DNA from 4 places in the Streptomyces sp. NPDC046925 genome. Region 3 is predicted to be linked to each of the others. Evidence: riboswitches for the same ligand, from Rfam matches in the RefSeq annotation. Region 3 holds a riboswitch; each other region holds the start of a gene.
What was found. Region 3 has a riboswitch for cobalamin ahead of metE (5-methyltetrahydropteroyltriglutamate--homocysteine S-methyltransferase). Riboswitches for the same ligand answer to the same signal wherever they lie in the genome.
Positions count from the first base shown of each region.

Region 1: another riboswitch for cobalamin. It lies ahead of ABZ906_RS25945 (ribonucleoside-diphosphate reductase subunit alpha); the one in region 3 lies ahead of metE (5-methyltetrahydropteroyltriglutamate--homocysteine S-methyltransferase).
Region 2: another riboswitch for cobalamin. It lies ahead of ABZ906_RS29350 (ABC transporter substrate-binding protein); the one in region 3 lies ahead of metE (5-methyltetrahydropteroyltriglutamate--homocysteine S-methyltransferase).
Region 4: another riboswitch for cobalamin. It lies ahead of ABZ906_RS32720 (ABC transporter substrate-binding protein); the one in region 3 lies ahead of metE (5-methyltetrahydropteroyltriglutamate--homocysteine S-methyltransferase).

Region 1 covers NZ_JBEYWZ010000006.1:343,464-350,961, forward strand. Annotated here, with positions in the region: gene ABZ906_RS25945 (ribonucleoside-diphosphate reductase subunit alpha) at 1-2,183, opposite strand, end outside; cobalamin riboswitch at 2,317-2,458, opposite strand; gene ABZ906_RS25950 (hypothetical protein) at 2,566-3,306, shown strand; gene mctP (monocarboxylate uptake permease MctP) at 3,378-5,024, opposite strand; gene ABZ906_RS25960 (DUF3311 domain-containing protein) at 5,021-5,290, opposite strand; gene ABZ906_RS25965 (YbdD/YjiX family protein) at 5,402-5,599, opposite strand; gene ABZ906_RS25970 (carbon starvation CstA family protein) at 5,596-7,498, opposite strand, start outside.
Region 2 covers NZ_JBEYWZ010000008.1:157,188-164,685, reverse strand. Annotated here, with positions in the region: gene ABZ906_RS29365 (putative leader peptide) at 32-133, opposite strand; gene ABZ906_RS29360 (ABC transporter ATP-binding protein) at 203-1,009, opposite strand; gene ABZ906_RS29355 (iron ABC transporter permease) at 1,006-2,061, opposite strand; gene ABZ906_RS29350 (ABC transporter substrate-binding protein) at 2,109-3,083, opposite strand; cobalamin riboswitch at 3,128-3,284, opposite strand; gene ABZ906_RS29345 (M67 family metallopeptidase) at 3,248-3,670, opposite strand; gene ABZ906_RS29340 (amino acid permease) at 3,802-5,274, opposite strand; gene ABZ906_RS29335 (DUF2017 domain-containing protein) at 5,626-6,222, opposite strand; gene clpS (ATP-dependent Clp protease adapter ClpS) at 6,234-6,548, opposite strand; gene ABZ906_RS29325 (nicotinate phosphoribosyltransferase) at 6,629-7,498, shown strand, end outside.
Region 3 covers NZ_JBEYWZ010000009.1:28,273-35,770, forward strand. Annotated here, with positions in the region: gene ABZ906_RS30405 (hypothetical protein) at 35-262, shown strand; gene metE (5-methyltetrahydropteroyltriglutamate--homocysteine S-methyltransferase) at 372-2,693, opposite strand; cobalamin riboswitch at 2,856-3,072, opposite strand; partial or broken gene ABZ906_RS30415 (short-chain fatty acyl-CoA regulator family protein) at 3,122-3,238, shown strand; cobalamin riboswitch at 3,349-3,547, shown strand; gene ABZ906_RS30420 (energy-coupling factor ABC transporter permease) at 3,577-4,299, shown strand; gene ABZ906_RS30425 (energy-coupling factor ABC transporter substrate-binding protein) at 4,299-4,709, shown strand; gene cbiQ (cobalt ECF transporter T component CbiQ) at 4,716-5,465, shown strand; gene ABZ906_RS30435 (ATP-binding cassette domain-containing protein) at 5,462-6,331, shown strand; gene ABZ906_RS30440 (MFS transporter) at 6,320-7,498, opposite strand, start outside.
Region 4 covers NZ_JBEYWZ010000010.1:149,350-156,847, forward strand. Annotated here, with positions in the region: gene ABZ906_RS32705 (ATP-binding cassette domain-containing protein) at 1-938, opposite strand, end outside; gene ABZ906_RS32710 (ABC transporter permease) at 935-1,768, opposite strand; gene ABZ906_RS32715 (ABC transporter permease) at 1,765-2,712, opposite strand; gene ABZ906_RS32720 (ABC transporter substrate-binding protein) at 2,714-4,276, opposite strand; cobalamin riboswitch at 4,329-4,458, opposite strand; gene ABZ906_RS32725 (hypothetical protein) at 4,674-4,802, shown strand; gene ABZ906_RS32730 (Gfo/Idh/MocA family oxidoreductase) at 4,912-5,838, opposite strand; gene ABZ906_RS32735 (ROK family protein) at 5,901-7,100, opposite strand; gene ABZ906_RS32740 (carbohydrate ABC transporter permease) at 7,159-7,498, opposite strand, start outside.

The DNA.
Region 1 (7,498 bases), on a different contig from region 3:
GTCTCCAGGAACAGGTTCAGGGACTGCGCCTGGTCCAGGAACGGCGTGCGCGCGGCGGCCATGTCGATCAGGCCGCGCTGCGGGATCTCCCACGCGGTGCGGTACAGCTCGCGCACCTCGGCGGGGATCCAGCCGAAGCCCTGCACGGAGCCGTTGGACTCGCGCAGCGCCTCGCGGGTCTGGGCGTCCCAGACGCCGAGCCGTTTCAGCTCCTGCACCAGGTAGGAGTTGACCTGGAGGAACTCGCCGGACAGCGTCTCGCGCTTGAAGAGGTTGGAGACCTGCGGCTCGATGCACTCGTAGACGCCCGCGATGGACGCGATGGTGGCGGTCGGCGCGATGGCCAGGAGCAGCGAGTTGCGCATGCCGGTCGTGGCGATACGTTCCCGCAGCGCGGCCCAGCGCTCCGGCCAGGTCAGCTCGACGCCGTAGTGGTCGGGGTGCAGGACGCCGCGCGCGGTGCGGGTCTTCTCCCAGGCGGGCAGCGGACCGTTGCGCTCGGCGAGGTCGGCGGACGCCTCGTATGCGGCGAGCATGATCCGCTCGGCGATGCGCGTCGAGAGGGCGCGCGCGGCGGGGGAGTCGAAGGGCAGCTTCAGCTGGAAGAAGACGTCCTGGAGGCCCATCGCGCCCAGGCCCACCGGACGCCACCTGGCGTTCGAGCGGCCCGCCTGCTCGGTCGGGTAGAAGTTGATGTCCACGACGCGGTCGAGGAACGTGACGGCGGTACGGACGGTCTCGTCCAGCCGCTGCCAGTCGATGTCACCGGCAGCCGTGTCCACGAACGCGCCGAGGTTCACCGAGCCCAGGTTGCAGACGGCCGTCTCCCCGTCGTCCGTCACCTCCAGGATCTCCGTGCAGAGGTTGGAGGAGTGGACGGTGTGGCCGGGCTCCGCCGTCTGGTTGGCGGTGCGGTTGGCGGCGTCCTTGAACGTCATCCAGCCGTTGCCGGTCTGCGCGAGGGTGCGCATCATGCGGCCGTAGAGGTCGCGGGCCGGGATGGTCTTGCGGGCCAGCCCGGCGGCCTCGGCCTTGCGGTAGGCGGCGTCGAAGTCGTCGCCCCACAGGTCGACGAGCTCGGGCACGTCGGCCGGGGAGAACAGCGACCAGTCCTGGTCGGCGGCGACCCGGCGCATGAACTCGTCCGGGATCCAGTGCGCGAGGTTGAGGTTGTGCGTGCGACGGGCGTCCTCACCCGTGTTGTCGCGCAGCTCCAGGAACTCCTCGATGTCGGAGTGCCACGTCTCCAGGTAGACGGCGGCCGCGCCCTTGCGCCGGCCGCCCTGGTTCACGGCGGCGACCGACGCGTCCAGGGTCTTCAGGAACGGCACGATGCCGTTGGAGTGCCCGTTCGTGCCGCGGATCAGCGAACCGCGGGCGCGGATGCGGGAGTACGAGAGGCCGATGCCGCCCGCGTGCTTGGAGAGGCGCGCGACCTGGTGGTAGCGGTCGTAGATGGAGTCCAGCTCGTCCAGCGGGGAGTCGAGGAGGTAGCAGGACGACATCTGCGGATGCCGCGTGCCGGAGTTGAAGAGCGTCGGCGACGACGGCAGGTAGTCCAGGCGGCTCATCAGGCGGTACAGGGAGGCGACTTCGTCCACCGAGCGGGCGCTGCCGTCCTCGGCGAGGCCGCTCGCCACGCGCAGCATGAAGTGCTGCGGGGTCTCGATGACGTGCCGGGTGATCGGATGGCGCAGGAGATAGCGGCTGTGCAGGGTGCGCAGGCCGAAGTAGCCGAAGCGGAAGTCGGCGCCGTCCTCGATGGCGTCGTCCACGAGACCGTCCAGGCGCTCCGCGTGGTCCACGGCGAACGCGGCGGTGCGGTCCGCGATCAGGCCCTCGCGATGCCCCACGGCGACCGAGTCGGAGAAGCTGCGCACGCCCTGCGACGCGGCCTCCTCCCGGATGCTGAGCGTGAGGAGCCTGGCCGCCAGCTGCGAGTACGTGGGGTCCTCGGAGATGAGCCCGGCAGCCGCCTCGGTCGCCAGCTCCCGCAGCTCCGCCACATCGGCCTTGGCCGAGCGGCCCCGCAGCGCGGCGGCGGCGACTCTGCCGGGGTCGGCGTCGGGGAGGTCGGCGGTCAGTTCGGTCAGGGTACGCAGCAGCGCGGTTCCCGGGCCGTCGGCGGTCTGCTGACCGTCGGTGGTCTGCGCTGACGCAGGTTCGGCTGGCGCGATGGTCACGGAGCACTCCCTCGCTCGGCTCGGAGCCTTGAGGGAGGGCAGGAGTGACACACGGGCGCGCCCGGGCAGGGCGGTGCTCCGCGTCCACCAGCCCATTCCACGAGGCCCGGACGTCGTCGGCACCCGAACCGGACGGAACGGGTGCACTGTCGGCAGGTCCTCGGACTCATGGGTACGACAAATACGTACTCATACACCGTTGCGGGACAGTTCCGGACTTGCACCGGATTCCCCTGCGGCGACAGCGAGCACGAGCATACATCTTGTGCTGGCTCTGAGCGGCAGCCCCATATCTTGTGTCGGTGCGTGGATCCTCTAGGGTGGCGGCCGAACTGAAGGCCGAACTGGAGGCCGAACTGATGGCCCAACGGGGGGAGTCGGTGTGCGAGCTCGGGTCGCGGGTTGTGCCGCGCTGTTGATGACGCTGCTCAGCGCGTGCGGCGGCGGTGAGGACCAGGTGAAGGCGGCCGATCCGAAGCCCGTGCCGACGCAGAAGCGGACCGGGGAGGTCGGGGTCGACGGCGAGGCCGATCCCCGCAAGGTCTTCACGGAGGCCGAACTCAAGGCCGCTCTGCTGCCCGCGAAGGAGGTCGGGCCGAAGGCCAAGGCATACGACGTCACCACCGGCGCCTTCGGTCAGCAGTACGGCGGCGGCGATTGGGGCAGCTGCGCTCCCGGCAAGGACGCGCGCGAGGAGTTGGCGCGACTGCGGGGGAACAGCGCGGGCCACACGGTGCGGCCCTTCCCGGGCGCGATCGAGGACAAGGACCCGTTCGTCCACGTGGCCCTGGTCTCGATGCCGGTCGAGCGGGCGAAGCGCCACGTCACGCTGCGCAGGCAGCTCAACGACGCATGCCCCCGCGTCACCGTCGACACCGAGGCGGCTCCGGTTCGGGAGCACCACACGGCCGGGAAGCTGCCGGACCTCGGCGACGAAGCCATCGTGGAGAGCACGCGGACCACGGGCGGCGACGAGTACGACGGCACCGCGCGCCACAAGGTCGAGGTGCGGGTCGGCGGCGTGCTCGTCCTGGTGGACGCGGGCACCGACAAGGACGTGGCGATACTCGCGGCGGCCAAGGCGGCCGCACACGTCCGGACGGATCTCTACAGGACCTCGTGACGCCGTACGCATACGACGACGGGCCGCCGGATTGCTCCGGCGGCCCGTGTCATTCGCTTGCGTAGGACGGCTCAGTGCCCGACCGGCGCTCCCGCCGTGGCCGGGGGAAGCTCCTCCACGACGCCGGGGTCGCCGACGTCCGCGGTGTAGTCGCCGGGGGAGGTCTCGTCGATGCCGTCAGGGGCCTTCACGGCGCGCAGGACGAAGGTGAGGGCCACGGTGACCAACACGTTCAGGACGAACGCCGTGAGGCCGATGTAGCCGATCTCGCCGATGCCGGGGATCTCGTCCGACGAGCCGCCGAAGTGCTTCTGCGTCGGCGAGGCGACACCGTACGCGGCGGCCGTTCCGTAGACCATGCCGACCGCCCAGCCGGCGAGCAGCGCCCAGCGGTGGAACCAGCGCGTGAACAGGCCGCCGACCAGTGCGGGCATGGTCTGCAGGATCCAGATGCCGCCCAGGAGCTGGAAGTTGATCGCGACCGTCTTGTCCATGGTGAGGACGAAGGCGAGCGCGCCCACCTTCACCAGGAGCGAGACCAGCTTGGAGACCTTCGTCTCCTGCTCGGGCGTCGCGTCCGGCTTGAGGAAGTCCTTGTAGATGTTCCTGGTGAAGAGGTTCGCGGCCGCGATCGACATGATCGCGGCGGGCACGAGGGCGCCGATGCCGATGGCGGCGAACGCGACGCCGGTGAACCAGTCGGGGAACATGTTCTCGAACAGCTGCGGAATGGCCAGCTGCCCGTTCTCCACCTTGACCCCGGCCGCGATCGCCATGAAGCCGAGCAGCGCCAGCAGGCCCAGCATCAGCGAGTAGAGCGGCAGGATCGTGGTGTTGCGGCGGATCACGTTGCGGCTCTTGGAGGAGAGCGTCGCCGTGATCGAGTGCGGGTACATGAACAGCGCGAGCGCGGACCCGAGCGCGAGCGTGGCGTAGGTCCACTGCCCGGTGTGCCCCGGCGCGAGACCCGCCACGGGCTTGCCCGCCGCCTCGTTGGCCGCGGAGAACTTGTCGTTCGCCGCCGAGAAGATCGCGTCGAATCCGCCGAGCTTGATCGGGATGTAGATGATCGCGACGGCGATGACGAGGTAGATCAGGCCGTCCTTCACGAACGCGATCAGCGCGGGGGCGCGCAGACCCGACGAGTACGTGTACGCGGCGAGCACCGCGAACGCGATCAGGAGCGGCAGGTCCTTGATGAACCAGTTGGTGTCGGGACCGCCGCCGACGCCCATGACGTCGAGCACGGCCTGGATGCCGACCAGCTGGAGCGCGATGTACGGCATCGTGGCGAGGATGCCGGTGACCGCGACGGCCAGCGAGAGCCCCTTGGAGCCGAAGCGCCCGCGCACGAAGTCCGAGGTGGTCACGTATCCGTGCTTGTGCGAGACGGACCACAGACGCGGCAGGAAGGTGAAGATCAGCGGGTAGACCAGGATCGTGTACGGCACGGCGAAGAAGCCGGCCGCGCCCGCCGCGTAGATCGCCGCCGGGACGGCCACGAACGTATAGGCCGTGTAGAGGTCGCCGCCGAGCAGGAACCACGTGACCCAGGTGCCGAACGAACGACCGCCCAGGCCCCACTCGTCCAGGCTCTCGGTCTCGGCCTTGCGCCAGCGCGCGGCCAGGAAGCCCATCGCCGTGACGGCGGCGAAGAAGAAGATGAAGACACCGAGGGCGATGCCGTTGACGCCGCCCTCCGCTGCGAGCTCGTTCATCGGGTCGCACCCCCCTGGGCCTGCTCGGCCTTGCGGGCGCGCTGGTCACGCTGCCACAGCTTGTAAGCGATCATCGTGAGGCCGGTGGAGACGAGCACCCACAGCATTTGGTACCAGTAGAAGAAAGGGATGCCGATGAAGGTCGGGTCGACCTTCGCGTAGGAGCTCACCCAGAGCATCGCCACGAACGGCGCGACGAGACAGAGGGCAATGACCACGCGGACCGGCGTGATCACCGGTCTGCTCACTTCAGGCGCATCTGACACTTCGCGGCTCAGCTCCCTCGCTTATCCCACCTTTAACGTGCGGGAAATCTAAGCGAGAGTTTCGATCAATGGAACCCCCGTCCGGATACCGGACGGGGTCAAAGCACCTGTTCAGCAGCAGCGGAACCCCTGTCGGGGGTCCGCCTCCTGCTGGTCCGTCCGCATTCGTTCGAACTCCCGGCGAGAGGGGACGGATGCACCGGGATGCGTCTTGCGCGTATGGGCGACATAGCGGTCGTACGCGGACTCGTCGGTCAGCTCCCGTGCGTACCACCGCACCCAGCGCAGCCCGCGCAGGACCCACGTCATGACGGGACCCGCGCGTCGTCGGCCGCCTTCGCCGCCGCCAGTTCCGCCTTCTCCTCCGGGGTCGCCACGAGCCCGGCCGGCGCGGTCAGCTTCGACTCCACGTATGCGGCCTCGCTGAGCTTCGACGAGCCGGGGTTGCGGACGTGCTTCACGCAGATGCGGGCCGCGTCCGCGATCACGACGACGATGAGCAGGGCGAGCGCGGCCGTCAGGACGCCGTCCACCGTGGAGTTGGTGACGACGGTGTGCATGTCGTCCATGGACTTGGCGGGCGGCAGGACCTTGCCGTCGTCGATCGCGTCCTGGTAGATCGAGCGCTGCTTGAAGAAGCCGACGCGCGGGTCGCTGGAGAAGACCTTCTGCCAGCTGGCGGTCAGGGTCACCGTGGCGTCCCAGGCGAGCGGGATTCCGGTGATCCAGGCCCACTTGAGGCGCCCCGACTTCACCAGGAGCGTCGTGCAGACGGCGAGCGCGACCGCGGCGAGGAGCTGGTTGGAGATGCCGAAGATCGGGAAGAGCTGGTTGATCCCGCCGAGCGGCTCGTGGACGCCGACCCACAGGAAGTAGCCCCACAGGCCGGTGACGACCGCGCTCGTGATGATGAGTCCGGGCTTCCAGCTGACCTTCTTGAACGGCTTGTAGACGTTCCCGAGCATGTCCTGGAGCATGAAGCGGCCCACCCGCGTGCCCGCGTCGAGCGCGGTGAGGATGAACAGCGCCTCGAACATGATCGCGAAGTGATACCAGAACGCCTTCATGGAGTCGCCGGTGACCTTCGAGAAGATCTCGGAGACACCGACCGCGAGGGTGGGCGCACCGCCGGTGCGCGAGAGCAGCGAGGACTCCTCGACGTTCTTGGCGGCCTGCGCCAGGTCCTCGGGCGAGATGGAGTACCCGAGGCCCGCGACGGCCTGGGACGCGGCCTGGACGTTGTCCCCGATGACGCCCGCGGGCGCGTTCATCGCGAAGTACAGACCCGGGTCGATGATGCTCGCCGCGACGAGCGCCATGACCGCGACCGCCGACTCCATCAGCATGGAGCCGTAGCCGATCATCCGGATCTGCGTCTCCTTCTGGACCATCTTCGGCGTCGTGCCCGAGGAGATCAGCGCGTGGAAGCCGGAGAGGGCGCCGCAGGCGATGGTGATGAAGACGAACGGGAAGAGCGATCCGGCGAACACGGGCCCGTCGCCGCGCGAGGCGAAGTCGGTCACCGGGTCCATCTTCAGCGTCGGCAGCGTGAAGACGACGCCGAGCGCGAGCAGCAGGATCGTGCCGATCTTCATGAACGTCGAGAGGTAGTCGCGCGGCGCGAGCAGCATCCACACGGGCAGGATCGAGGCGACGAATCCGTACGCGACCAGCCAGATGACCAGTGTCGACGGCGCGAGCGTGAACGTTTCCGCGAGCGATGACTCGGCGACCCAGCGCCCGGCGACCAGCGCGACGAGCAGCAGCGTGATCCCGATGAGGGAGACCTCGCTGACCCGTCCCGGCCGAAGGACGCGCAGGTAGAAGCCCATGAACAGCGCGATCGGGATGGTCATCGCGATGGAGAAGGTGCCCCAGGGCGAGTCCGCGAGGGCGTTCACGACGACGAGTGCGAGCACCCCGAGCAGGACGATCATGATGGCGAAGGCGGCGAGCAGCGCGGCCGCCCCGCCGAAGGGGCCGATCTCCTCGCGCGCCATCTGGCCGAGCGACTTGCCGTCGCGCCGCGTGGAGAAGAAGAGGACGACCATGTCCTGCACGGCGCCCGCGAAGATCACGCCGACGATGATCCAGATGGTGCCGGGCAGATACCCCATCTGTGCGGCCAGTACGGGCCCCACCAGCGGCCCCGCGCCCGCGATCGCCGCGAAGTGGTGGCCGAGCAGGACGCGCCGGTCGGTCGGGTGG
Region 2 (7,498 bases), on a different contig from region 3:
GCCGCGGCTCACGGCCGTACGGCGGCGGCTGTCAGCGCGAACAGATCGCGCTCGAGAGCCTGCACAAATCGACGTGCAGACGCGCAACGAGCAGCATGCCCGGCATCTTGTCGCTCACGTCGTGGGGAACCATGCGGTCATCGTATCGATTCCCGGTCCGGGTTCTGGAATGTGATCTCGCATGGTGGACGCTTGGCGTCCATCACGTGGATGAGGGCAGTCGGGGCGCGGCTGACGGGAGGTAGGTGACCGTCGGTGCGCCGGTCGCCGGATGCACCGCGACCTCCGCCGTCACTCCGTAGACCTCGGCGAGGAGCTTGCTGGTCAGGACCTCCTTCGGTGCTCCTGACGCGACGAGACGTCCGGCGTCGAGCACGTACAGGCGGTCGCAGTAGTAGGCCGCCAGATTGAGGTCGTGCAGGGCCAGGAGATTCGTCGTGCCGAGATCGCGGACCAGGGTCAGGATCTCCAGCTGGTAGCGGATGTCCAGATGGTTGGTGGGTTCGTCGAGCACGAGGACCGCGGGCTCCTGCACCAGCGCCCTCGCCACCAGGGCGCGCTGGCGCTCGCCGCCGGAGAGCCCGGCGAAGGTCCGGTGTGCGAGGTCCGCGGCGCGGACGCGTGCCAGCGCCCCGTCGACCAGGGCGGCGTCCTGCGCGGTGTCCGCCTCCCAGAAGCGTTTGTGCGGGGAGCGGCCCATGGCGACGATCTGCCGGACGGTGAGCTCGAAGCCGGTGTGTCCGTCCTGCGGGACGGTGGCGATACGGCGGGCGCGGTCCTTGGCCGAGCGGGTCGCGAGATCGTCGCCGTCCAGGAGTACGCGGCCGCCGGTGGGCGTGAGGGTGCCGTAGACGCAGCGCAGGAGGGTGGTCTTGCCGCTGCCGTTGGGGCCGACGAGGCCGACGGTCTCGCCCCTGGCGGCGTGCAGGGTGACGTCGTCGACGAGGGTTTTCCCACTCGTGCGGTAGGTGAGGGACTCGGTGGTCAGGATCGCCGCCGGGTTGCTCATGCGGTTGCCTCCGTACGGTTCCTTCGCAGCATCCACAGGAAGAACGGGCCGCCCGTCAGCGCGGTCAGGACACCCACCGGGATGTCCTGCGGCGCCGCGACCGTGCGCGCGGCGAGGTCGGCGGCCACCAGGAACACCGCGCCCATCAGGGCCACCACCGGCAGGAGCGCCCGGTGGGCGGCGCCGACCAGCATCCGGGCGGCGTGCGGGACCATCAGGCCGACGAAGCCGATGGCTCCGCTGTACGCGACGAGTACGCCGGTCAGGAGCGAGGCGAGGACGAAGACGGCGGCGCGGAAGCGGGCCGTGTCCAGGCCGAGGACGGTGGCGCCCTCCTCGCCGACCAGGAGCAGGTCGAGGGGGCGGGCCAGGGCGATGAGCAGCGCCGTGCCCGCGATGAGGGCGGTGCCGGGCAGGGCGAGCATGTCCCAGCGGGCGCTGCCGAGGCCGCCCAGCGTCCAGTACAGGACTTCCTTCAGGTGGTCCGCGCTGTCGGCCATGATCAGGATGAGGCTGGTCAGGGCGGAGAGGATGTACGAGACGGCCACTCCGGCGAGGATCAGTCGGCCGGTGGCGAAGCCGCCGCCTCCCGATCTGGCCAGGGTGTAGACGACGAGCAGGGAGAGCAGGGCTCCCGCGAAGGCGGCGGCCGGGATGGTGACGGTGGTGGCGAGTCCCGCGCCGAGGCCGAAGACGCTGCCGAGGACGATGACGGCGACGGCTCCGGCCGAGGCGCCGGAGGAGACGCCGAGCAGGAACGGGTCGGCCAGGGGGTTCCTCACCAGGGCCTGGAGGACCGTGCCGATGACTGCGAGCCCGGCGCCTACGGCTGCGCCGAGCAGGACCCTGGGGAGTCTTACGTCCAGGACGATGGTGCGGAACGGGGAGAGCTCCGCCCTCCCCGTGAGGATCTCCAGTACCTGGGGCGCCGGGATGCGGACGGAGCCCAGCGCAAGCCCCGCGACGACCGCTGCCGCGAGGGCCGCGAGCAGCCCTGTGACAACCGCGCCGTAACGGAGCTTTCTGTTGACCCCGTCCCGGTTGCCGTACATCACCGGCTTCGCCGAGTTCGTCCTCAAACGCCGGACGGGCTGGATGTTCACAGCTGGTCCGCCAGCTTGTTCACCGCCGTCGGTGCTCTCACCCCCGTGACCGCGTCCGACAGCGGCAGGGTCGCGAAGCGCTTGTGTTTGATGGCGGGGACGTCTGCCAGGACCGGGTCGTCGAGGAGGCGCTTCTTCTTCTGGGCCACCGTCGTGCCGCCGTAGTCGAGGATGACGATCACCTCGGGGTTGCGGTCGACGACCGATTCCCAGGACGCGTCGCCGAAGGACTTGTCCAGGTCGGCGAAGACGTTGCGGCCGCCGGCCCGTTCGATGATGTCGTTGCCGATGCCCCGGCCGCCCGCCGTGAACGCGCTCTTGTCGCCGCTGTCGTAGACGAAGACGGGGACGGGCTCGCGGTCCTGCGTCTTCTTCGCCGCGTCCGCCAGTTCGCGTTCGGCGCCACTGACCCACTGGTCGGCGCGCGCCCGTACCCCGAAGGTGGAGCCGACCTGCCGCACCTCGCGGTAGACGTCGTCCATGGTCACGGCCTTCTTCGCGCAGCCCTCGACGTTCAGGCGGCTCTCGATGCCGGACTTGGCCAGGGCCGCGCGGCTGCGGCCCTCGCCCGCGAGGAAGGCGCTCGCGTAGCCGCCGTAGACGAAGTCGGGGTTCGCGGCCAGGAGCTTCTCGTACGAGGGGTACTCCTTGGCGAGGACGGGGGTGTCCGCGTACGCCTTCGCGTACTTCGGCAGGACCTTGTCGTCGAGGTACGCCGTCCCGGCCAGGCGGTCCTCCAGGCCCAGTTCGAGCATGACTTCCGTCGCGTGCTGGTTCATCGTCACGGCACGCTTCGGCGGGGCGTCGTACGTCGTCTTCACGCCGCAGTTCGTGACCGTGTACGGGAAGCCGGGGGCTTTGGACTCCGGCTTGGACGTGCTGCCGTCGGAGGTGGACGAGCACGCGGCGAGCGGGGTGAGCAGGGCCGCGGCTATGAGCACGCGCAGGGTCGCGCGTATGGGGCGGGACATGGCTGAGCTGCCTCCTCCAGGGGATTTCCGCGTCCCCTGCGTCGTGGGAGAAAGAGGCGGCAGGTCAGTTCCTGACTGCCCCGCCCGCGAGGGGAGGGGTCACAGTGGCGGGACCGTGCCGGATTCGCACCGGCTTCCTGGGTCCTGCCGCCCGAAAGGTGAGCTCAGTATGCCTGGACGACCTTCACCTCTTCTTCGGTGACCTCGCCCTCGACGATCCGGAAGGAGCGGAACTGGAACTCGCCCGCGTCGTCGGTGTCGGCCGTGGAGACCAGGACGTAGTGGGCGGCGGGCTCGTTCGCGTACGAGATGTCCGTGCGCGAGGGGTATGCCTCGGTCGCCGTGTGCGAGTGGTAGACGATCACCGGCTCCTCGTCGCGGTCGTCCATCTCGCGGTAGAGCTTGAGCAGGTCGGTCGAGTCGAACTCGTAGAACGTGGGCGAGCGGGCCGCGTTCAGCATCGGGATGAAGCGTTCCGGGCGGCCGGTGCCCTCGGGGCCCGCGACCACACCGCAGGCCTCGTCGGGGTGGTCCTGGCGCGCGTGCGCGACGATCTGGTCGTGGAGGGCCTGGGTGAGGGTCAGCATGGCAGCCAGGATAAGCAGAAGGGCCGGCCCGTACCGAAGAGTGGTACGAACCGGCCCACATGCTGGGATCAGCGGTGATCAGACGGTGATCGGGACCCGTCGGGCGGGCCCCGTCGGTCAGAACCCGTCGGTCAGGACTTGACCGCGTCCTTCGGGCCCGACTGGCCGCCGCCCGCCGACGCCTTGTTCTTGCGCTGCATGGCCAGGTAGCCGATGCCGAGGATCAGCGCCCACACCGGAGCCGCGTAGAGCGAGATCCGCGCGTCCTTGTCGATGCCCATCATCACGATGACCATCGCGATGAAGGCGAGCGCGAACCAGCTCGTGTACGGAGCGCCCGGCGCCCGGAAGGTGGACTGCGGGAGCTCGCCGCGGTCGGCCTTGCGGCGGTACTTGATCTGGCAGACCAGGATCATGATCCAGGCCCACATGCCGGAGATGGTCGCGAAGGAGACGACGTAGTTGAACGCCTCGCCCGGCCACTGGTAGTTGATCCAGACGCCGACCAGCATCAGCGCGGCGGAGAAGGTGGTGCCCACGAGCGGCAGGCCGTTCTTCGTGAGCTTGGTGAAGAACGCCGGTCCCTGGCCGTTGAGCGCCAGGTCACGCAGCATGCGGCCGGTGGAGTACATGCCGGAGTTGCAGGAGGAGAGCGCGGCCGTCAGGACGACGAAGTTGACGATCGCGGCGCCGACGCCGAGGCCCATCTTGTCGAAGGCGGCGACGAACGGCGAGACGCCCGGCACGAACTCCGTCCACGGCACGACCGAGAGGATCATGATGAGCGCGCCGACGTAGAAGACGGCGATGCGCCACGGCACGGTGTTGATGGCCTTGGGCAGGACGGTCTTGGGGTCCTTGGACTCGCCCGCGGTGACGCCGACCAGCTCGACGGCGAGGAAGGCGAACATCACGATCTGGAGCGTCATCAGCGTGGAGCCGATGCCGTTCGGGAAGAAGCCGCCCTGGTCCCACAGGTGGGTCACGGAGGCGGTGTCACCGGCGTCGGAGAAGCCGATGGTGAGGATGCCGGCGCAGATCAGGATCATGCCGATGATCGCGGTGACCTTGACCATCGAGAACCAGAACTCGAGCTCGCCGAAGAGCTTCACGGAGATCAGGTTGGCGCCGTACAGGATGACCGTGAAGATCAGCGCGTAACCCCATTGGGGGATGGCGTCATGGGTCCAGTACTGCATGTACTGGGCCGCTGCCGTGACTTCCGTGATGCCGGTGACGACCCAGAAGAGCCAGTACGTCCAGCCGGTCACGTACCCGAAGAAGGGGCCGATGAATTCGCGCGCGTACTCCGAGAAGGAGCCCGACACGGCGCGGTACATGAGCAGCTCGCCCAGGGCCCGCATGATGAAGAAGATGACGAGGCCGGCGATGGCGTACGCCAGGATGAGGCTCGGACCGGCCTTGTGAATGGCCTTGCCCGCGCCGAGGAACAGGCCGGTGCCGATGGCACCGCCGATCGCGATCATCTGGATCTGCCGGGCCCCGAGCCCGCGCTGATAGCCCTCGCCTGACGAACCGGACGAGCCGCCCGCTCCGTCGGCCTCATTGCCGTCGTGATGCTCTTCGACCTGCACTGAGGTCATGGTGACGCCTTTCTCCACGCTAGATCCGTGCCCGCGTCTGCGTATGGCCACGGATCAGGTCCTGATCCCCCCGGATATGGATGGAGTGCTACCGGCGGTCTGCCGGCCCGAGCACCACCGGTGACATGGGTGGCGTCACCGAGTGGTCGTGAAGATTTATCACGGTCGCCATAGTGATCGGCCGGGGCGCGTGTGGCCCATGACACGAGAAGAACCGGACAAAAGTCCCCCGCCGGACCAAACGGGGGCGGCGGGGTGACACGATCGTTATCCGGATTTGAGCGTCCGCTGAGCGAACGAGGGGTAACAGCTGCCCCATACAACGACTTTGCCGGGGCCCCGGTGTGACTTCTACTCCATGAGGGTGCCGACCAGCGTCTCCTGGAGGCCGCCGAGCCAGAGATAAGCCATCACCATCGGCTTGCGCGGATCGGCGTCGGGCAGCTGGAAGAGCAGGTCGGTGTCGTCCTCGTCGGTCACTTCGAGGCGGGCGCCGATCGCGAGGCGCAGGTCGTTGAGCGCGCCGAGCCAGTGCTGCGACTCCTCGGCGGACAGCTTCAGGACGGCGCCGCCCTCGCCCTTGGACGCCGTGGCGTCGAGGCAGCGGATCACCACCAGGGCGTCGTCACGCTTCTTGGCCCGCAGGTCGTTCTCGGTGAAGCGCCTGAACTCGGCGGAGTACGCGCGCAGTTCGTCCTCATCGGCCTTCTCGCTGCCGGGACCGCCGTACGCGTCCGGGAGCAGCCGCTTGAGAACCGGGTCGGCGGGCGGCTCGCTCGGGCCCTCCGCGAACAGCTCCGCGAGGGGATCGTCGGAGGCGTCCTCGGCCGGGCCGGGGCCGATCAGCTCCAGGAGCTGCACGGCGAGGGAGCGGATGATCGAGATCTCGACCTCGTCGAGCGCGACGGCGGCACCGCCGCCGGGGATGGCTTCGAATTGTCCTGGCATCAGATGCGTCGCTACTTCCGGTCCTGCTGGAGGGTGGCCCAAAGGCCGTATCCGTGCATGGCCTGTACGTCGCGCTCCATCTCCTCGCGGGAGCCGGTGGAGACGACCGCACGGCCCTTGTGATGCACGTCCATCATCAGCTTGGTGGCCTTCTCCTTCGAGTACCCGAAGTAGGACTGGAACACATAAGCCACGTAACTCATCAAATTGACCGGGTCGTTGTGGACGAGCGTGATCCATGGGACATCCGGCTCCGGAACGGCGAAGGTTTCTTCGTCGGATTCGGGGCGGGTGATCTCTGCGGGAGCCGTACTCACTTGTCCCATGCTGCCACCCGCAGGGGGGCCTCGCACAAATGGGCTCAGGAAATCGTCAGAGTGACGAGATGCGGGGTAGCATCCTTCGTATGAACACAGCGGACCTTGGGCTGCCGGTGGATGTTCCGTCGACAGCGCTCTTCACGGACCATTACGAGCTCACGATGCTGCAGGCCGCGCTGAAGGCCGGCACCGCCGACCGGCGCTCCGTCTTCGAGGTCTTCACGCGCAGACTGCCCGAGGGGCGCCGCTATGGAGTGGTGGCCGGAACGGGCCGGGTCCTGGACGCCGTGGAGAACTTCCGCTTCGACGCCGACGTCATCGGATTCCTCCGCGAGCGGCGTGTCGTCGACGAGGCGACCCTGGAGTGGCTGGCCTCGTACCGCTTCAGCGGCGACATCTGGGGCTACCCCGAGGGCGAGGTCTACTTCCCCGGCTCGCCCGTCCTGCGCGTCGAGGGCTCCTTCGCGGAGTGCGTGCTCCTGGAGACGGTGATCCTCTCCATCCTCAACCACGACTCGGCGATCGCGGCCGCCGCGTCCCGGATGGCCTCGGCCGCCGGAGACCGCCCGCTGATCGAGATGGGCGCCCGGCGCACGCACGAGCTAGCGGCCGTCGCCGCGTCCCGCGCCGCGTACGTCGGCGGCTTCACCACCACGTCCGACCTGGCGGCCGGCTTCCGCTACGACATCCCCACCGTCGGCACGTCGGCCCACGCCTTCACTCTTCTGCACGACAACGAACGCGACGCCTTCCGCGCGCAGGTCGACTCGCTCGGCCCCGGCACGACCCTGCTCGTCGACACGTACGACGTGACCGCCGCCGTGCGCACCGCCGTCGAGGTCGCCGGGCCCGAGCTCGGTGCCGTGCGCATCGACTCCGGCGACCTGCTCCTGGTCGCGCACCGGGTGCGTCAGCAGCTGGACGAGCTCGGCGCCACGAAGACGAAGATCGTCGTC
Region 3 (7,498 bases):
TGATGAGCATCATGGCTCGCCCGGGATGGGCGAGATGGAACGAGGTACGCCGCAACGTCTCGCGGCGCGCAACCAGATGTGGACGCTCGCCTGGACCGCCCTGAGCGTCCTGCTCGCCATCTGGTCGCTGGCCTGGGCCGTTGGTGCGGCCAGGGGCAGCACGAACGCGTGGGCCTACTGCCTCGCCGGTCTCGTGCTGCTCGCCTGCGCGCTGTGGGCCCGCCGCTCAGCCATCCGCAACAGCCCGCCGCGCCACCTGTGAGACGCACGCCCTCACGTCCACCGCCGTGAAGGGCCCAGGGGCAGGGGAGCGGTCACGGAGCGGGGCGGCCGCTCGTCCCCGGATGGCCACCCCGCTCCGTGCGCTCGGGTCAGGACCCCGTAGGCAGCTCCGACCTCACCTCGCGTGCAGCCGCGACCAGGTTTTCCAGGGACGTCTTCGTTTCGGGCCAGGCGCGGGTCTTGAGGCCGCAGTCGGGGTTGACCCACAGGCGGTCGGCGGGGATGGCCTCCAGGCCCTTGCGCAGCAGGGCCGCCGCTTCCTCGGTGCTGGGTACGCGCGGGGAGTGGATGTCGTAGACGCCGGGGCCGGCCTCGCGGGGGTAGCCGTGCTCGGCCAGTTCGCGGGCGACCTGCATGTGGGAGCGGGCGGCCTCCAGGCTGATGACGTCGGCGTCGAGGTCGTCGATGGCCTGGACGATGTCGCCGAACTCGGCGTAGCACATGTGGGTGTGGATCTGGGTGTCCGGACGTACGCCGCTGGTGGTGAGGCGGAAGGATTCCGTGGCCCAGGCGAGGTACACGGCGTGGTCGGCGGTGCGCAGCGGGAGGGTTTCGCGCAGCGCGGGTTCGTCGACCTGGATGACCGAAGTGCCCGCTGATTCAAGGTCGTTGACCTCGTCGCGCAGGGCGAGGGCGACCTGGCGGGCGGTGTCGCCGAGCGGTTGGTCGTCGCGGACGAAGGACCAGGCGAGCATCGTGACGGGGCCGGTGAGCATGCCCTTGACGGGGCGTTCGGTGAGGGAGTTGGCGTACGAGGTCCAGCGCACCGTCATCGGCTCGGGGCGCGAGATGTCGCCGGCCAGGACCGGCGGGCGGACGTAGCGGGTGCCGTAGGACTGGACCCAGCCGTGCTGCGTGGCGAGGTAGCCGGTGAGCTGCTCGGCGAAGTACTGCACCATGTCGTTGCGCTCGGGCTCGCCGTGCACCAGGACGTCGATGCCCGCCTTCTCCTGGAAGGAGAGCACGTCCTGGATCTCGGCGCGGATCCGGTCCTCGTAGCCCGCCGTGTCGATGCGTCCGGCGCGCAGGTCGGCGCGGGCCGTGCGCAGTTCGGCGGTCTGCGGGAAGGAGCCGATGGTGGTCGTGGGCAGCTGCGGCAGGCCGAGGCGGGTCCGCTGGGCCGCCGCACGCTCCGGGTAGGCGTGCGCGCGCCGGGCATCGGCGTCGGTGACGGCGGCGACACGGGAGCGTACGGCCGGATCGTGGGTCAGGGCCGAGCCCGAGCGCGAGGCCAGATCGGCGCGGTTGGCGGAGAGTTCGGCCGTGATGGCGCCCGTCCCCTGCGCCAGGCCGCGGGCCAGCGTCGCGATCTCGGCGGTCTTCTGGTGGGCGAAGGCCAGCCAGCGGGCGATCTGCGGGTCGATGTCCCGTTCGGCGGTGGAGTCCAGCGGCACATGGAGCAGCGAGCAGGACGCGGAGACGTCGACCCGGTCGGCGAGACCCAGGAGCGTGCCCAGCGTGGACAGGGACGTCGACAGGTCGTTGATCCAGATGTTGCGGCCGTTGACGACGCCCGCGACAAGGCGCTTGCCGGGCAGACCGCCGACGGCGGCGAGGTCGTCGAGCTGTCCCGCGGCGGCCTCGGTGAAGTCCAGGGCGAGGCCCTCGACCGGCGCCTTGGCGAGCACCGGCAGCGCGTCGCCGAGCCTGCCGAAGTAGGAGGCGACCAGGAGTTGCGGACGGTCGGTGAGGGCGCCGAGGTCGCGGTAGGCGCGGGCGGCGGCGTTGAGCTCGGCCGGGGTGCGGTCCTGGACCAGGGCGGGCTCGTCGAGCTGCATCCATTCGGCACCGGCGGCGCGCAGATCGGCGAGAACCTCGGCGTACACGGGAAGGAGCCGGTCGAGCAGCGTGAGCGGCTCGAAGTCGGCGGCCGTGCCCGGCGCGGGCTTGGCGAGGAGCAGATAGGTGACCGGGCCGACGAGGACCGGCCGGGCGGCGAGGCTCAGCGCGAGGGCCTCCTTCAGCTCGGCGACCTGCTTGCCGGAGTCGGCGGTGAAGACGGTGTCGGGGCCGAGCTCCGGCACGAGGTAGTGGTAGTTGGTGTCGAACCACTTGGTCATTTCGAGCGGCGCCACGTCCCGGGTGCCGCGGGCCATCGCGAAATAGCCGTCGAGCCGGTCGGTGTCGAAGGCCTCGCGGTGGCGCGGGGGCACGGCGCCGACCATGACACTGGTGTCCAGGACATGGTCGTAGTACGAGAAGTCGCCGGTCGGCACTTCATGGATACCCGCGTCGGCCAGGTGCTGCCAGGTGGCCCCGCGCAGTCGGGCCGCGGTGTCCCGGAGGGCGTCGGCGGTGACGCGGCCCCTCCAGTAGCCCTCGACGGCCTTCTTCAGCTCCCGGTGGGGGCCCTGGCGGGGGTAGCCGTACACGGTGGACCGTGCCGCCGCGGCTGCGGACTTCGATGTCACGGAAATCTCCTTCGCGAGATGACTCCTGAGCATCCCGGTGATGGGACACGGACGCGAAGGGATGACGAACCGGGCGGACCCGACACGCGCCATGAGCGCGGTGCTCCGCCTGATCCGCACGCCGACCCGCCCACGAGGTCACCGGGATATCCGCACGTGAGGGATCACGTGCGGGCAACGGGCAGGTCTTCGGACTCGCGGGCACATCTGCCGGGGCAGATTCCTACTGGCCGTCGCTTCCCGGATCCGCCTGGATCCAGTGCGTATGACGGCGGTCGTTCCCACTCACCGCTGCGGGGCAGTCCCGGATTCCCACCGGGTTCCCTCTTGCGACGCGTCTGCCTGGCGGGCAGGGCGAACCAGCTGCACGGGCAACCCTAGAGGGCGGACGACCCGCCGAACAGTTCTGATCAGGTTCCGGACCGTGAGGTGAGACACGGTCCCCGGGCTGCGAGATCCGCCACGCCTCGCGGCTGGTCTACTCCGACGGACTCGACCTCGACAACGCGTCCTTCGCCGTGCCCATCGGCATGGGCTGCCGCCTGGAACACGGGGGCGCTCACGGGCCGGGGCACATGCGCTGACCAGGGGCGTACGCCCCGGTCGTGTGCGCTCGCGCGTGCCACAGGCGCGGGTGTTCCGCAAGTTGTCAGGAATTGCGGTTGCGCACTAGGGTCACCACGCCTTGGTGAACGGGAAATCCGGTGTGATGCCGGTGCGGCCCTCGCCACTGTGATCGGGAAGTCCGGCTCCAGCCCTCGCGGCAGCCACTGGGTACGCACGTACCCGGGAAGGCGGAGTCCGGTCGGTACGACCCGTCAGCCAGGAGACCGGCCAAGGCGCGTTGTCCATCCACGAGGTGCTGGAGAGGGTCTGCTTAGCCATGCACATAGCCGAGGGTTTCCTCCCACCGGCGCACGCGATCGCCTGGGGCGTAGCGTCCGCGCCGTTCGTCGTCCACGGAGTCCGCTCCCTGACCCGTGAGGTCAAGGAGCACCCCGAGAGCACTCTGCTCCTGGGTGCCTCCGGTGCCCTCACATTTGTCCTTTCCGCGCTGAAGATCCCTTCCGTGACGGGCAGTTGCTCGCACCCCACGGGAACCGGGCTCGGCGCGATCCTGTTCCGGCCGCCGATCATGACGGTGCTCGGCACGATCACGCTGCTCTTCCAGGCGCTGCTGCTCGCCCACGGCGGGCTCACCACGCTCGGCGCCAACGTCTTCTCCATGGCGATCGTCGGGCCATGGGCCGGATACGCCGTCTACCGCCTCCTGAAGCGGTACGACGTGCCGCTCATGGTCGCCGTGTTCTTCGGCGCGTTCGTCGCCGACCTGTCCACGTACTGCGTCACCAGCGTCCAGCTGGCCCTGGCGTTCCCCGACCCGAGCAGCGGATTCATCGGCGCCCTGGGCAAGTTCGGCGGCATCTTCGCCGTCACGCAGATCCCCCTCGCGGTCAGCGAGGGCCTGCTCACCGTCCTGGTGATGCGGCTGCTCGTGCAGTCCAGCAAGGGCGAGCTCACCCGGCTCGGCGTGCTGCTCCAGGGCAAGAAGACCGACAAGGGCAGCAAGACGGACACCAAGACGGAGACGGGGGCCAGCGCCTGATGAGCCGGAACGCGAAGATCAACACCCTGCTCCTGGTCATCGTCGCCGCGCTCGCGGCACTGCCGCTGGTGCTCGGCCTCGGAGATCACAAGAAGGAGCCGTTCACCGGGGCCGACGCCCAGGCCGAGACAGCGATCACCGAGATCAAGCCGGACTACGAGCCCTGGTTCTCGCCGCTGTACGAACCCCCGTCCGGGGAAGTCGAGTCGGCGCTCTTCGCCCTGCAGGCGGCCCTCGGCGCGGGCGTCCTCGCGTACTACTTCGGCCTGCGCAAGGGCCGCCGTCAGGGCGCCGAACAGGCACTGGCGCAGGAAGCGGACACGGAGCGGACGGCAACGGCGGAGCGGACGGCGGACAGGGAGCAGACGGCGGACACGGCGGGCAGCAGGCCCGGGTCCGAGCAGGTCTGAGCCCGCGTGCTGCCCATCGACGCGGCGGCGCACAGCAGTCGCTGGCGCCGCCGTCACCCCGTGGACAAGGCCGTGCTCGGGCTCGGCCTCACCGTCCTCGCCGTCTCCCTGCCGCCCTGGCCGGGTGCCGCCCTGGTACTGCTCGCCGCGCTCGCGGTGCTGCTCGGACCCGCCGGAGTGCCGCCGCGCAAACTGTGGCGCGCCTACCGCGTGCCGCTCGGCTTCTGCGTCACCGGCGCCCTGACCCTGATCGTCCAACTCGGCGGGCCCGAAGGGTTCGTCACGCTCGCCGACGGCGGCCCGGCGCGGGCGGGCGGTCTGCTCCTGCGCACATCGGCCGCCTCCCTCGGCGTCCTGCTCTTCGCCTTCACCACCCCCATGTCGGACCTGCTGCCCCGCCTGGTTAAAGCGGGCGTGCCGGCGCCGGTCGTGGACGTGGCCCTGGTCATGTACCGGATGAGCTTCCTGCTCCTGGACTCCATGAGCCGCATCCGGCAGGCGCAGGCCGCACGGCTCGGCCACACCACACGGGCCGCCACCTGGCGCTCCCTCGGCTCGCTCGGCGCCACCGCGTTCGTGCGGGCCTTCGACCGGGCGACCCGGCTGCAGGCCGGGCTCGCCGGACGCGGCTACGACGGAACGCTGCGAGTGCTCGTGCCCGAGGCCCGGATCTCCCGGAGCTTCGTGGCCGCGAGCGCGGCACTCCTCACGGGCCTCGCGGTCCTCACCCTCGTACTGGAAAGGCTTCTTCCATGAGCGAGCCAAGCGCTCCTCCTGCCGGGACGCTCGTCGCTCTGCGCGGCGCGTCCTACGCGTACGAGGACGGTCCCACCGTGCTCAGCGGTCTGGACTTCGACGTCACCGAGGGCCGCGCCCTCGCGCTCCTGGGGCGCAACGGCAGCGGCAAGACCACCCTCATGCGGCTGCTGAGCGGCGGACTCCGCCCCGACCAGGGCGGATTGGCCCTCGGGGGAGACCCCGTGACGTACGACCGCAAGGGTCTTACGCGGCTGCGCACCACCGTTCAGCTGGTCGTCCAGGACCCGGACGACCAACTGTTCGCCGCCTCGGTCGAGCAGGACGTGTCCTTCGGGCCGCTGAACCTGGGGCTGCCCGACGGCGAGGTCCGCGCCCGGGTCGCCGAGGCGCTTGCAGCGCTCGACATCAGCGCCCTGGCGGACCGCCCCACCCATCTGCTCTCCTACGGCCAGCGCAAGCGGACGGCCATCGCGGGCGCCGTGGCGATGCGCCCGCGCGTACTGATCCTCGACGAGCCGACCGCCGGGCTCGACCCCGACGGCCAGGAACGCCTCCTGACCACCCTCCAGGGCCTGCGGGACGCGGGGACGACCGTCGTCATGGCCACCCACGACGTCGATCTGGCCCTGCGCTGGGCCGATGACGCGGCGCTCCTCACCCCCTCGGGGGTGCGCACGGGACCGGTCGCCGAGATGCTGGCCCACCGGGACCTCCTCGCGCAGGCGGGCCTCACCCTGCCGTGGGGGATCGCCGTGGCCGAACTGCTGCGGACCAAGGGCCTGCTGGACGGCGCCGGGCCGCGCACCCCGGAGGAGCTGGCGGCCCTCGCCGCCCCGGCGCTGCCCGGTGCGTCAGGCGGCTGACGGGCCCGCGCTCGGTGTGCGGCCCGGCAGCAGAACCGTGGCCAGGAGGGGAATCGCGGCGAGCGCGAGCCACGGCGCCCAGGACGGCAGACCCGCGTCCAGGAGCGAGCCGGTCGCGGCACTGCCCGCGAGGACGATCAGGCCGGAGACCGAGGACAGGGCTCCGGTGTACAGGCCGAGCCTGCCGCCGGGCGCCAGATCGGGCACCCAGGCGCGGGCGGCCGGGGCGACCAGCATCTGCCCGAGCGTGAGCAGTACGACGAAGGCGGCGGCGGGCAGCAGCCCGGCGACACCGCTCCAGGCGGCCGGACGCGCGAGGGCCACGACGGCGAACCCCGCGGAGATGAGCACGAGACCGGCGACCATGGACCGGCGCTGGTCGAGCCGCCCCGCCGCCCAGTGGGTGACCGGCAGCTGCGTGGTCACCACGAGCAGCGAGGAGAGCGCGAAGAGCCAGGCCAGCGGCGCCTGTGATCCCGCGGCGCGCTCCACCTCCGCGGGCAGGGCGAGATAGAGCTGGTTGTACGCCAGGAGATAGGCGCCGTAGGCGGCGCAGACCGCCAGGAAGCGGCGGTTGCGCAGCATCTCGCGTGCGCCTCCCCGTACGCGGACCCGCTCCCGCCCCGGTATGTGCTGGGGCAGCAGCCACAGGTGCCCGGCCAGGACGAGGACGAAGACCCCGGCACCGGCCAGGCACACGGTGCGGAAGTCGACGGAGAGCAGCAGGGCGCCGAGGAGCGGGCCGAGGAACGCGCCGGCCTGGCCCGCCACGGTGAGCAGGGCCAGGATGCGGGTGCGCGGGCCGCGCCCCGACTCCTCCCAGAGCACCGCCTGCCGGGCTACCTCCGATTCCACGGCGGGCGAGAACAGGGCCGCGGCGAACCCGATCAGCAGGACCGCGCCGATGACCGACCAGGTCTGCTGCGCGTAGCCGAGCCAGGCGAAACCGGCGATCCGCAGCAGGCAGCCGGTCAGCACGACGGGCCGTACGCCGTACCGGTCGGTCAGGGCGCCGCCCACGACGAAGAGCCCTTGCTGGCTGAAGGTCCGCAGGCCGAGCACGAGCCCGACCAGCCAGCCCGCCATGCCGATCGCCGCGCCCAGATGCTCGGCCAGGAACGGCAGTACGGCGAAGAAGCCGATGTTGAAGGCCAGCTGGGTCAGGAT
Region 4 (7,498 bases), on a different contig from region 3:
AAGGCCATCGACACCGGTCCGGCGAGGAGGTCGGCGGAGCCGCGGCGTACGACTATCTCCCGAGCCACGACCCCTTCGGAATCCTGCCGGTCCGGGGCGGCAGCCGTGCCCGGCGCTCCTTTTGGCCCGGTGGGTCGTTCCGCGGCGAGCAGTTCGCGGGTGGCCCGATGGCGCTCGGCGGCGAACGGCAGAGGGCCGGGTACCGCACCGAGGACGTCCGCCGTCGGCCCCTGGTCCACGGCCCTGCCGTGCTCCAGGACGATGACCCGCTCTGCCGTCCGGCGCACCATCGGCAGGTCGTGGCTGAGCAGCAGGACGCCGACCCCCTCGTCCGCGAGCCGACGGATCGTCGTGCCCAGGGCGTGGGCAAGCGCAGGGCCAAGACCGCTCGTCGGTTCGTCGAGCACCAGCAGCCGCGCCCCCGTCACCAGGGCGGAGGCCAGCGCCAAGCGCTGCTGCTGGCCGCCGGACAGCTGGTGCGGGAAGCGGCGGCAGACCGACTCCCACTCCAGGCCGGCCGAGTTCAGTGCCCGGCGTGCGGCGGTCTTCCGCGCCGTCCGTCCCGGATGTCCGAGCGCCGCGAGCTCCGTCAGCGCGCCGCCGGCCCGGCGCACCGGATCCAGTACCGACTCCGGGTGCTGCGGCAGATGGGCCGCGCAGCCCGCCCTGGCGGCAGGGCGTCGTACGGGCGTGAGGGTCATGAGATCCGTCCCGTCCAGCAGGACGCGTCCGGCCAGCCTCACGCCGCTGCGTGAGGCGCCGAGCGCCGCCAGACCGAGCGTGGTCTTGCCGCTGCCGGACGGGCCGACGACGGCGACCACGGCGCCAGCCTGGACGGCCAGTTCGACGTGTTCCAGGAGCGGGTGCGCGCCGCCGTCGGCGTACGCGGAGAGCTCCGGGATCTCCAGGAGCGGAAGGCCGTCGGAACCGCCGGTCACGATCGTGTCCTCCTGTGGGCGAGGGCGCGGTCCACCAGCAGGTTGCCGCCGACACACAGCGCCGTCAGGAGAGCGGCGGGCACCAGCACGGCGGCGGGCTGGGTGAACAGGGCGTCACTGTTGCGTTCGATGAGCACGGCCCAGTCCGGCGAGGAAGCGGGCAGTCCGAGACCGAGGAAATTGGCGGACGCCAGGAGGTACAGGACGAGGGAGAACCGGCCGCCCGCATCCGTGGCCAGCGGTGCCGCCAACTCCCGCGCCAGATGCCGCAGATGGATGTACGCCCAGCCGTGCCCCTGCATCCGCAGCGCCTCGACGACGGTGCGCGAACCCGGCGCGAGCGCGGCACCGCGTACCAGGCGCGCGACAGCGGGGACCTGGAGCAGCCCGGCGACCGTCACCAGCCAGAACCGCTCGCGGTGTCCCGTCGCGGCCAGGGTCATCAGAACCAGCAGGCCGGGGAAGGCGAGCAGCACATCCAGTGCGCGCATCACCGTCTCGTCGAGGCCACGGCGCGGGCCGGCGGCCAGCAGTCCCAGCGGGACCCCGGCGGCCATGCCGACCGACAGTGCGGCCAGGGCGCTGCCCACCACCGAGGCACCGCCTTGCAGCACGAGGGCGAGCACGTCGCGGCCGAGGACGTCCGTGCCCAACAGGTGCCCCGCGCCGGGCGGCTGTGACGGCAGCGCACCCTCACCCGGCGCGGCATCCCCGGCCACCCACGGCCCGAGGAGAGCCGCGAGCACCGGCACACCGAGGAGCACCAGCGCGATCCACGGCATGCGCCGTCGCTTCGCACCGACCGTGTCACGCTTCTCCGGAACGGTCACGCCGTGACCTCCCGGCGCGGTGCGAGGCGGTGGGCGGCCAGGTCGGCGAGGAGGTTCACGACGACGGCGGTGCCGGTGAACAAGAGCGCGTACGTCTGTACTTGGGGCAGGTCGCGATTCTGCACCGCCTCGACGAAGCCGCTGCCCAGGCCGCGGAATCCGAACACCGCCTCCACGAGGACGGCGCCGCCGAGCAGTCCCTCCACGCACCGGGCGTACTGCTGCGCGGCGGGGCCCAGTGCGTTGGGCAGCACGTGGCGCAGCACCACCGTGCGCTCCCGCATGCCGAGCAGCCGCAGGTGCTCGGCGACAGGACCGTGCCGCTGGGCCGCCACACCCACGCGGATCTGGCGTGCCAGATCACACAGGTGGCGTGCGGTCAGCACGGCGACGGGCAGCACCAGTACGGCAGGCTGCGCACGGAGCGCGGCCGTGTCCATGCCGACGGCGGTGGCGGGCAGCAGCCCGGCGGCGAGCGACACCGAGGCGACCAGGAGCAGCCCGAGCACGAACTCCGGGACGGCGTGCAGCAGGACGGCGGCGGCGTTCAGCGTCCGGTCGGTGCGGCTGCCCTCACGGAGCCCGGAGAAGGTGCCCAGGAGCGGCGCCAGCACGGTGACGAGGAGCAGCGCGGGCACGCCCACGAGGAGCGTCACCCCGGCACGGCGGCCGATGTCGTCGCCCACGGGCAGCCCGGTGGTCAGGGAGTGCCCGAGGTCGCCGGTGAGCAGGCGGCCGAGCCAGTGCCAGAAGCGGGTCCAGGCCGGTTCGTCGAGACCCAACTGTGTGCGCAGGGCCGCTACTTGCTCGGGTGTGCCGAGTTCACCGCGCAGGACGTCGGCGGTGTCGCCGGGCAGGAGCGAGCCGACGGCGAACACCGCCACCAGGACGACCAGACACTGGACCAGCGCAAGGAGTGAGCGCCGCAGGATGTAGGCGCGCACCTCAGCCGATGCGGACCCGGTCGAAGCGGGCCCAGTCGTGCGAGTTCGGCGGTGCCGCACGCAGGCCGCGTACGGACGCGTCGACGGCGTCGTTGGCGTCGGAGAACGCCCACACCAGCAGTCCCGATGCGTCGCGGGCGATCTTCTGGGCCCGGGCGAGCAGGCTCAGCCGGTCCTGCTCGTCGCGGGTGGTGCGGGCCCGCTCGAGCAGCGTGTCGAACTTCTTCGAGGCGTACTGCGTCTGGTTGCGGGCCGCTCCGCCGCGCACCCGCTGTTGCAGGAAGTCGGAGACGGGCAGCGTGGAGGTGGTGTTGAAGGCGGCGACGCCCTTCGTCTTGATCTCGGAGAAGTACGTGCTGGACGCGCGGGTGTTGGCGCTCAGCTTCAGCCCGACCTCGCGCAGCTGGCGCGCCATCAGGTCAGCGGCCGGCTCCCAGGCGGCGTCGACGGAGCTGGTCTCCACAGTGATGTGCAGCCCCTCGGCCCCTGCCGCCTTCACCAGCCTGCGCGCCTCGCCGACATCCCGTGCCCGCGGCTCGAGGTCGTCCGGGTAGCCGCGCAGGCCCATGCCGAACAGGTCGTTGCCGCTCTCGCCGTGGCCGGCCAGCGCGATGCGTACCAGGGCCGCCCGGTCGATGCCGAGCTGCACGGCCCGTACCAGGCGCGGATCGTCGAACGGTTCGCGTCCGGTGCGCAGGAGGAGTTGCTGCGCGGTCGCCCGCTTGGCCGTCAGGAGCCGGGTCGAGCCCTCCTTCTTGAGGCGTTCCACGGAGGATCCGGCCATGTCGGCGGCGTAGTGCACCTGCCCGGAGAGCAGCGCGTTGAGCCGCGCCGCCTCGTCGTTCGCCGGGACGATTTCGAGCTCGGCGATGTGCGGGGCACCGTCCCAGTGGTCCGCCCAGCGGCGGTAGCGGGCGGTGCCTCCGGGGGTGAACGACACATAGGTGAAGGGGCCGGAGCCGACGGGCTTGCGGAAGTCCTTCGTCCCCTCGGGGATGATCTCGGTGCCGGGTCCGGCGAGGACGGTGGGAAACTCGAAGTTCGGCGCCTTCAGCCGGAAGACCACGGAGCGTTCGCCGTCGGCCTTACTGGCGGCGAAGTCGATCGAGGAGAGCAGCACTTGGGAGGGCGAGCCGGTGGCGGGGTCGGCGGCCCGGCGGTAGCTGTAGAGGACGTCCTTCGCGGTGACGGGCCTGCCGTCGTGGAAGTGCGCCCCGCGCAGGCGTATGCGCCACCGGGTGCCCGAGGCGTCGCTCTCCCAGGACTCCGCGAGCCGCGCTCGGACCGACATGTCGTCCGCGTACGTACCGAGCGTGTCGTACAGGGCCTTGGCGCGGGCCTGGTCGACGAAGTTGGGGGCGACGTGGGGGTCGAGGGTTTCCCGGGAGCCGCCGGCCGTGAACGCCGCGCGGAACCGGTCGCTTCCACCCCCGTCCTTCCCGTCTGCGCCGCAGCCGGTGAGCAGGCCGGACGCGGTCAGTGCCAGGGCTCCTCCGGCGGCCAGCACCCCTCGTCTGCCGGGCTGTGGCCGCTGCTCGGGCTCCGTGCGGGCATGCGTGAGCACAGTCGATCCTCTCCGGGGTGTCCTCGCCCCTGCAGTCAGACCGGCGACGGGTCAGTCTCCTGACTCCCGGATCGTCGCTCGCCTCCGCCTTCCCGCCCGCGTCAGCGGACAGTGGCGTGCAGGAGGATCGCTCCCCGGTCACAGTGGCGGGACCGCGCCGGACTCACACCGGCTTCCTGGTTCCCGTCGCCTCGTGTGCTCATTGTTGCGTACGAGGCGACGGAGCAGGCCCCCCGGGCGTGTGGAGCGGAGCTGCCCGGACCTCAGGTGAGATAGTCGACGGATCGGCGGATTCCACCCCCGACGACCACGAACCAGACGCCGATCCACCCGCCCCGAACCCGAGGAGCCACCCGGTGGATGACCTCACACAGCGGCTCGCCCCACGGTGCCGCCCATGATCCCGTTCGCCCTGTACCTCCCCGGATCAGGCGCCCTCCCGCGATGGGTACAGATCACGGTCGCCGTCGTGGTCATCGGCGCGATGGCCACCCGCATCTGGCTGTTCCTGCGCCGCCGGAAGTGAAGGGTGCGGGCACAGCTTCCGGACGACGCCGGGGCGGTTGTGGAAGGGGTCGTCTTCGCGCGGCGTGGTGATGCTGCCCGATGGCAGGCCACCTCGGGGTCTCCGACCGTCAGCCCTCCGCCGCCCACGCCAAAAGCTGCTGGATGCGCAGGCCCCGGCGGGCGTCGATCGGCGTGGAGCGGTTGGCGCGTACCGCGTGTGCGAATTCTCGGCGCAGCACGGGCCAGCATTCCTCGTGGTCCAGTTCCGCCGTGTCGTAGACGAGTTCGTCGCCGGGGCCGAGCAGTTCCACCCGGGTGCGGGCCCGCGGAAGCCGTACGGAGCCCGAGAGCGAGGCCTGGCTCACCGCGCCGTTCTCGTGTTCGCAGGTCAGCTCGGTCCAGCGGCGCGGGTCTCCGGTGGAGCGTACGGAGGTGATGGGGCCGACAGCGGTGTCGAGGAGATCGAGGAGGTGCGGGCCAAGGTCGAGCAGTGCGCCGTGCTCCATGCGCCAGGCGGTGGCGAAGTCCCCGCCCAGGAAGGCGCCGTGGAGGTAGCAGGAGCGGGCGCCGGTGACCTCCACGTGCCGCGCCGCTTCCAGGAAGGCGCGGGTGGCCGGGTGATAGCGCTTGGTGAGGACGAGTTGGGAGACCACGCCCGCTTCCTCGACCGCGTCCGCCACACGCCGCGCCCCGGCGAGATCCGGGGCCAGGGGCTTTTCGAGCAGCAGCGCCTTGCCGGCCTTCGCGGCGCGGGGCGCCAACTCGGCCTGGACGGCGGGGGGTACGGCGAAGGCGACGGCCTCGCAGTGGTCGAGGAGTTCGTCGAAGCTCGCGGCGACGGCCGCACCGTAGGGCGCCGCGGTCTCGGCCGCCGCTTCCGGGCGGCGGGCCCACACGGCGGCCAGCGTCGTCTCGGGTCCGGCGGCCAGCATCCGCGCATGCATGACGCGCGCCCACGGCCCGGCACCGACCAGGCCGACCCTCACCGGCGCGGGCGAACCGGCGGCGGAGTCGGCGGGCTCGGCGGGCGAAGGGCGGGAGCTGCTGTCGCTCATGGGGTCTCCGTTCAAGCGTGTGCTTGCGCTTGTGCGTAGTGCGTAGGTGGTGGTGTCGTCGGTCAGGGCGTCGACGCGTCCAGTCGTGCGTCCGCGCGATCCGGCGAGTAGAGGTGTTCCACGACCATCTCGCCCGCGCCCATCAGGCCTGCCCGGTCCCCCAGTTGTGCGGTGACCACGTTCAGGTTGGCCGTGGTGCGGGGCATGGCGCGCTGGTAGAGCAGTTCGCGTACGCCGGTCATGAAGGGGGCTCCGGCGAGGTCGCCTGCGAGCATCAGGACGCCGGGGTTGAGCAGGGTGACCACGGTGGCAAGCACCTCCCCGACGCGCTGGCCCGCCTCCCTGGCCAGGCGGATGGCGTCGGGCTGGCCGTCGGCCAGGTGCTGGTGCACGCCCGAACCGGACGTGGTGGGAATGCCGAGCGCGGAGAGCTGTCCGGCCAGGGCGCGTCCGCTGGCGACCGCGGCGAGGCAGCCGTAGGAGCCGCACATGCACAGCGCGTCGGGCCGGTCGTGCAGCCGGATGTGGCCGATGTCGCCGGCGCCGCCGTCGATGCCGCGGTAGACCTCGTCGCCGACGACAACTCCCGCGCCGATACCGGTCGATGCCTTGATGAGCAGGAACGCGGCGCAGTCCGCATGGCCCGCGCGGTGCTCGGCGTACGCCATGAGGTTGGCGTCGTTGTCGACCAGGACGGGCACCGGGCCGGGTTCCAGCGAGGCGCCGACCTGCTCCGCGTACGCCGCCTGCATCTGTTCCCGGATGGGGAAGCGGTCCCAGCCCGGCATGATCGGCGGTTGGATGACCTGGCCGAGCTCGAAGTCGACGGGGCCGGGGACGGACATGCCGATCCCCGCCACCTTGCCCGGCTCGGTCCCGGCTTCGGCGAGCAGGGGCAGGAACCAGCCGGCCAGGGTGTCGATGACCTTGGCGGGCCCGTCGGTGACGAGGACGGGTCCCGAGGTCTCGGCCAGTACGTCACCGGCCAGGTCGAGGACGGCGGCCCGTGCGTGCCGGGTCTCCAGGTCCACGGCCAGGACCACCGCGTGCGAGGCGTCGAACTCCAGGAGGGCGGAGGGCCGTCCGCCGGTGGAGGCACCGGCGGTGTCGCGCAGCCAGCCCGCGCCGAAGAGCTGGTCGAGGCGCAGGCCCACGGTCGATCGCGACAGACCGGTGGCGCGCAGGAGTTCGCTGCGTGTGGTGGCCTCGCCGCTGCGGATGAGCTGCAGCAGGTGGCCCGGGCTTGCTTGGCTCGCCGGCATCATTTCCCCGTCTCTGGATTCTCGCGGGACCGCGGGAGCCCGCGGGAGCCCGTACCCGTCAACTCTTGTCGGCGCCGCTGGTCAGGCCCTCGGTCAACAGGCGTTCCGCGGCGAAGAACAGAAGTATCACGGGGATGGTCAGGACCACGGACCCGGCCATGAGCACGGTCTTGGAGACCTCGATGCCGTTGGACAGTTGGGCGAGGCCCAGCGAGACCGTCCACTTCTCGGGGTCGGCCGCGAGGAAGAGCAGCGCGAAGAGGAACTCGTTCCAGGCAATCATGAACACATACAGGCCGGTTGCCATCAGGGAGGGCACGGCCAGCGGCAGGATCACCTTGCGCAGGGCCTGGAGGCGCGAGCAGCCGTCGAGGGCGGCTGCTTCCTCGATGGAGTAC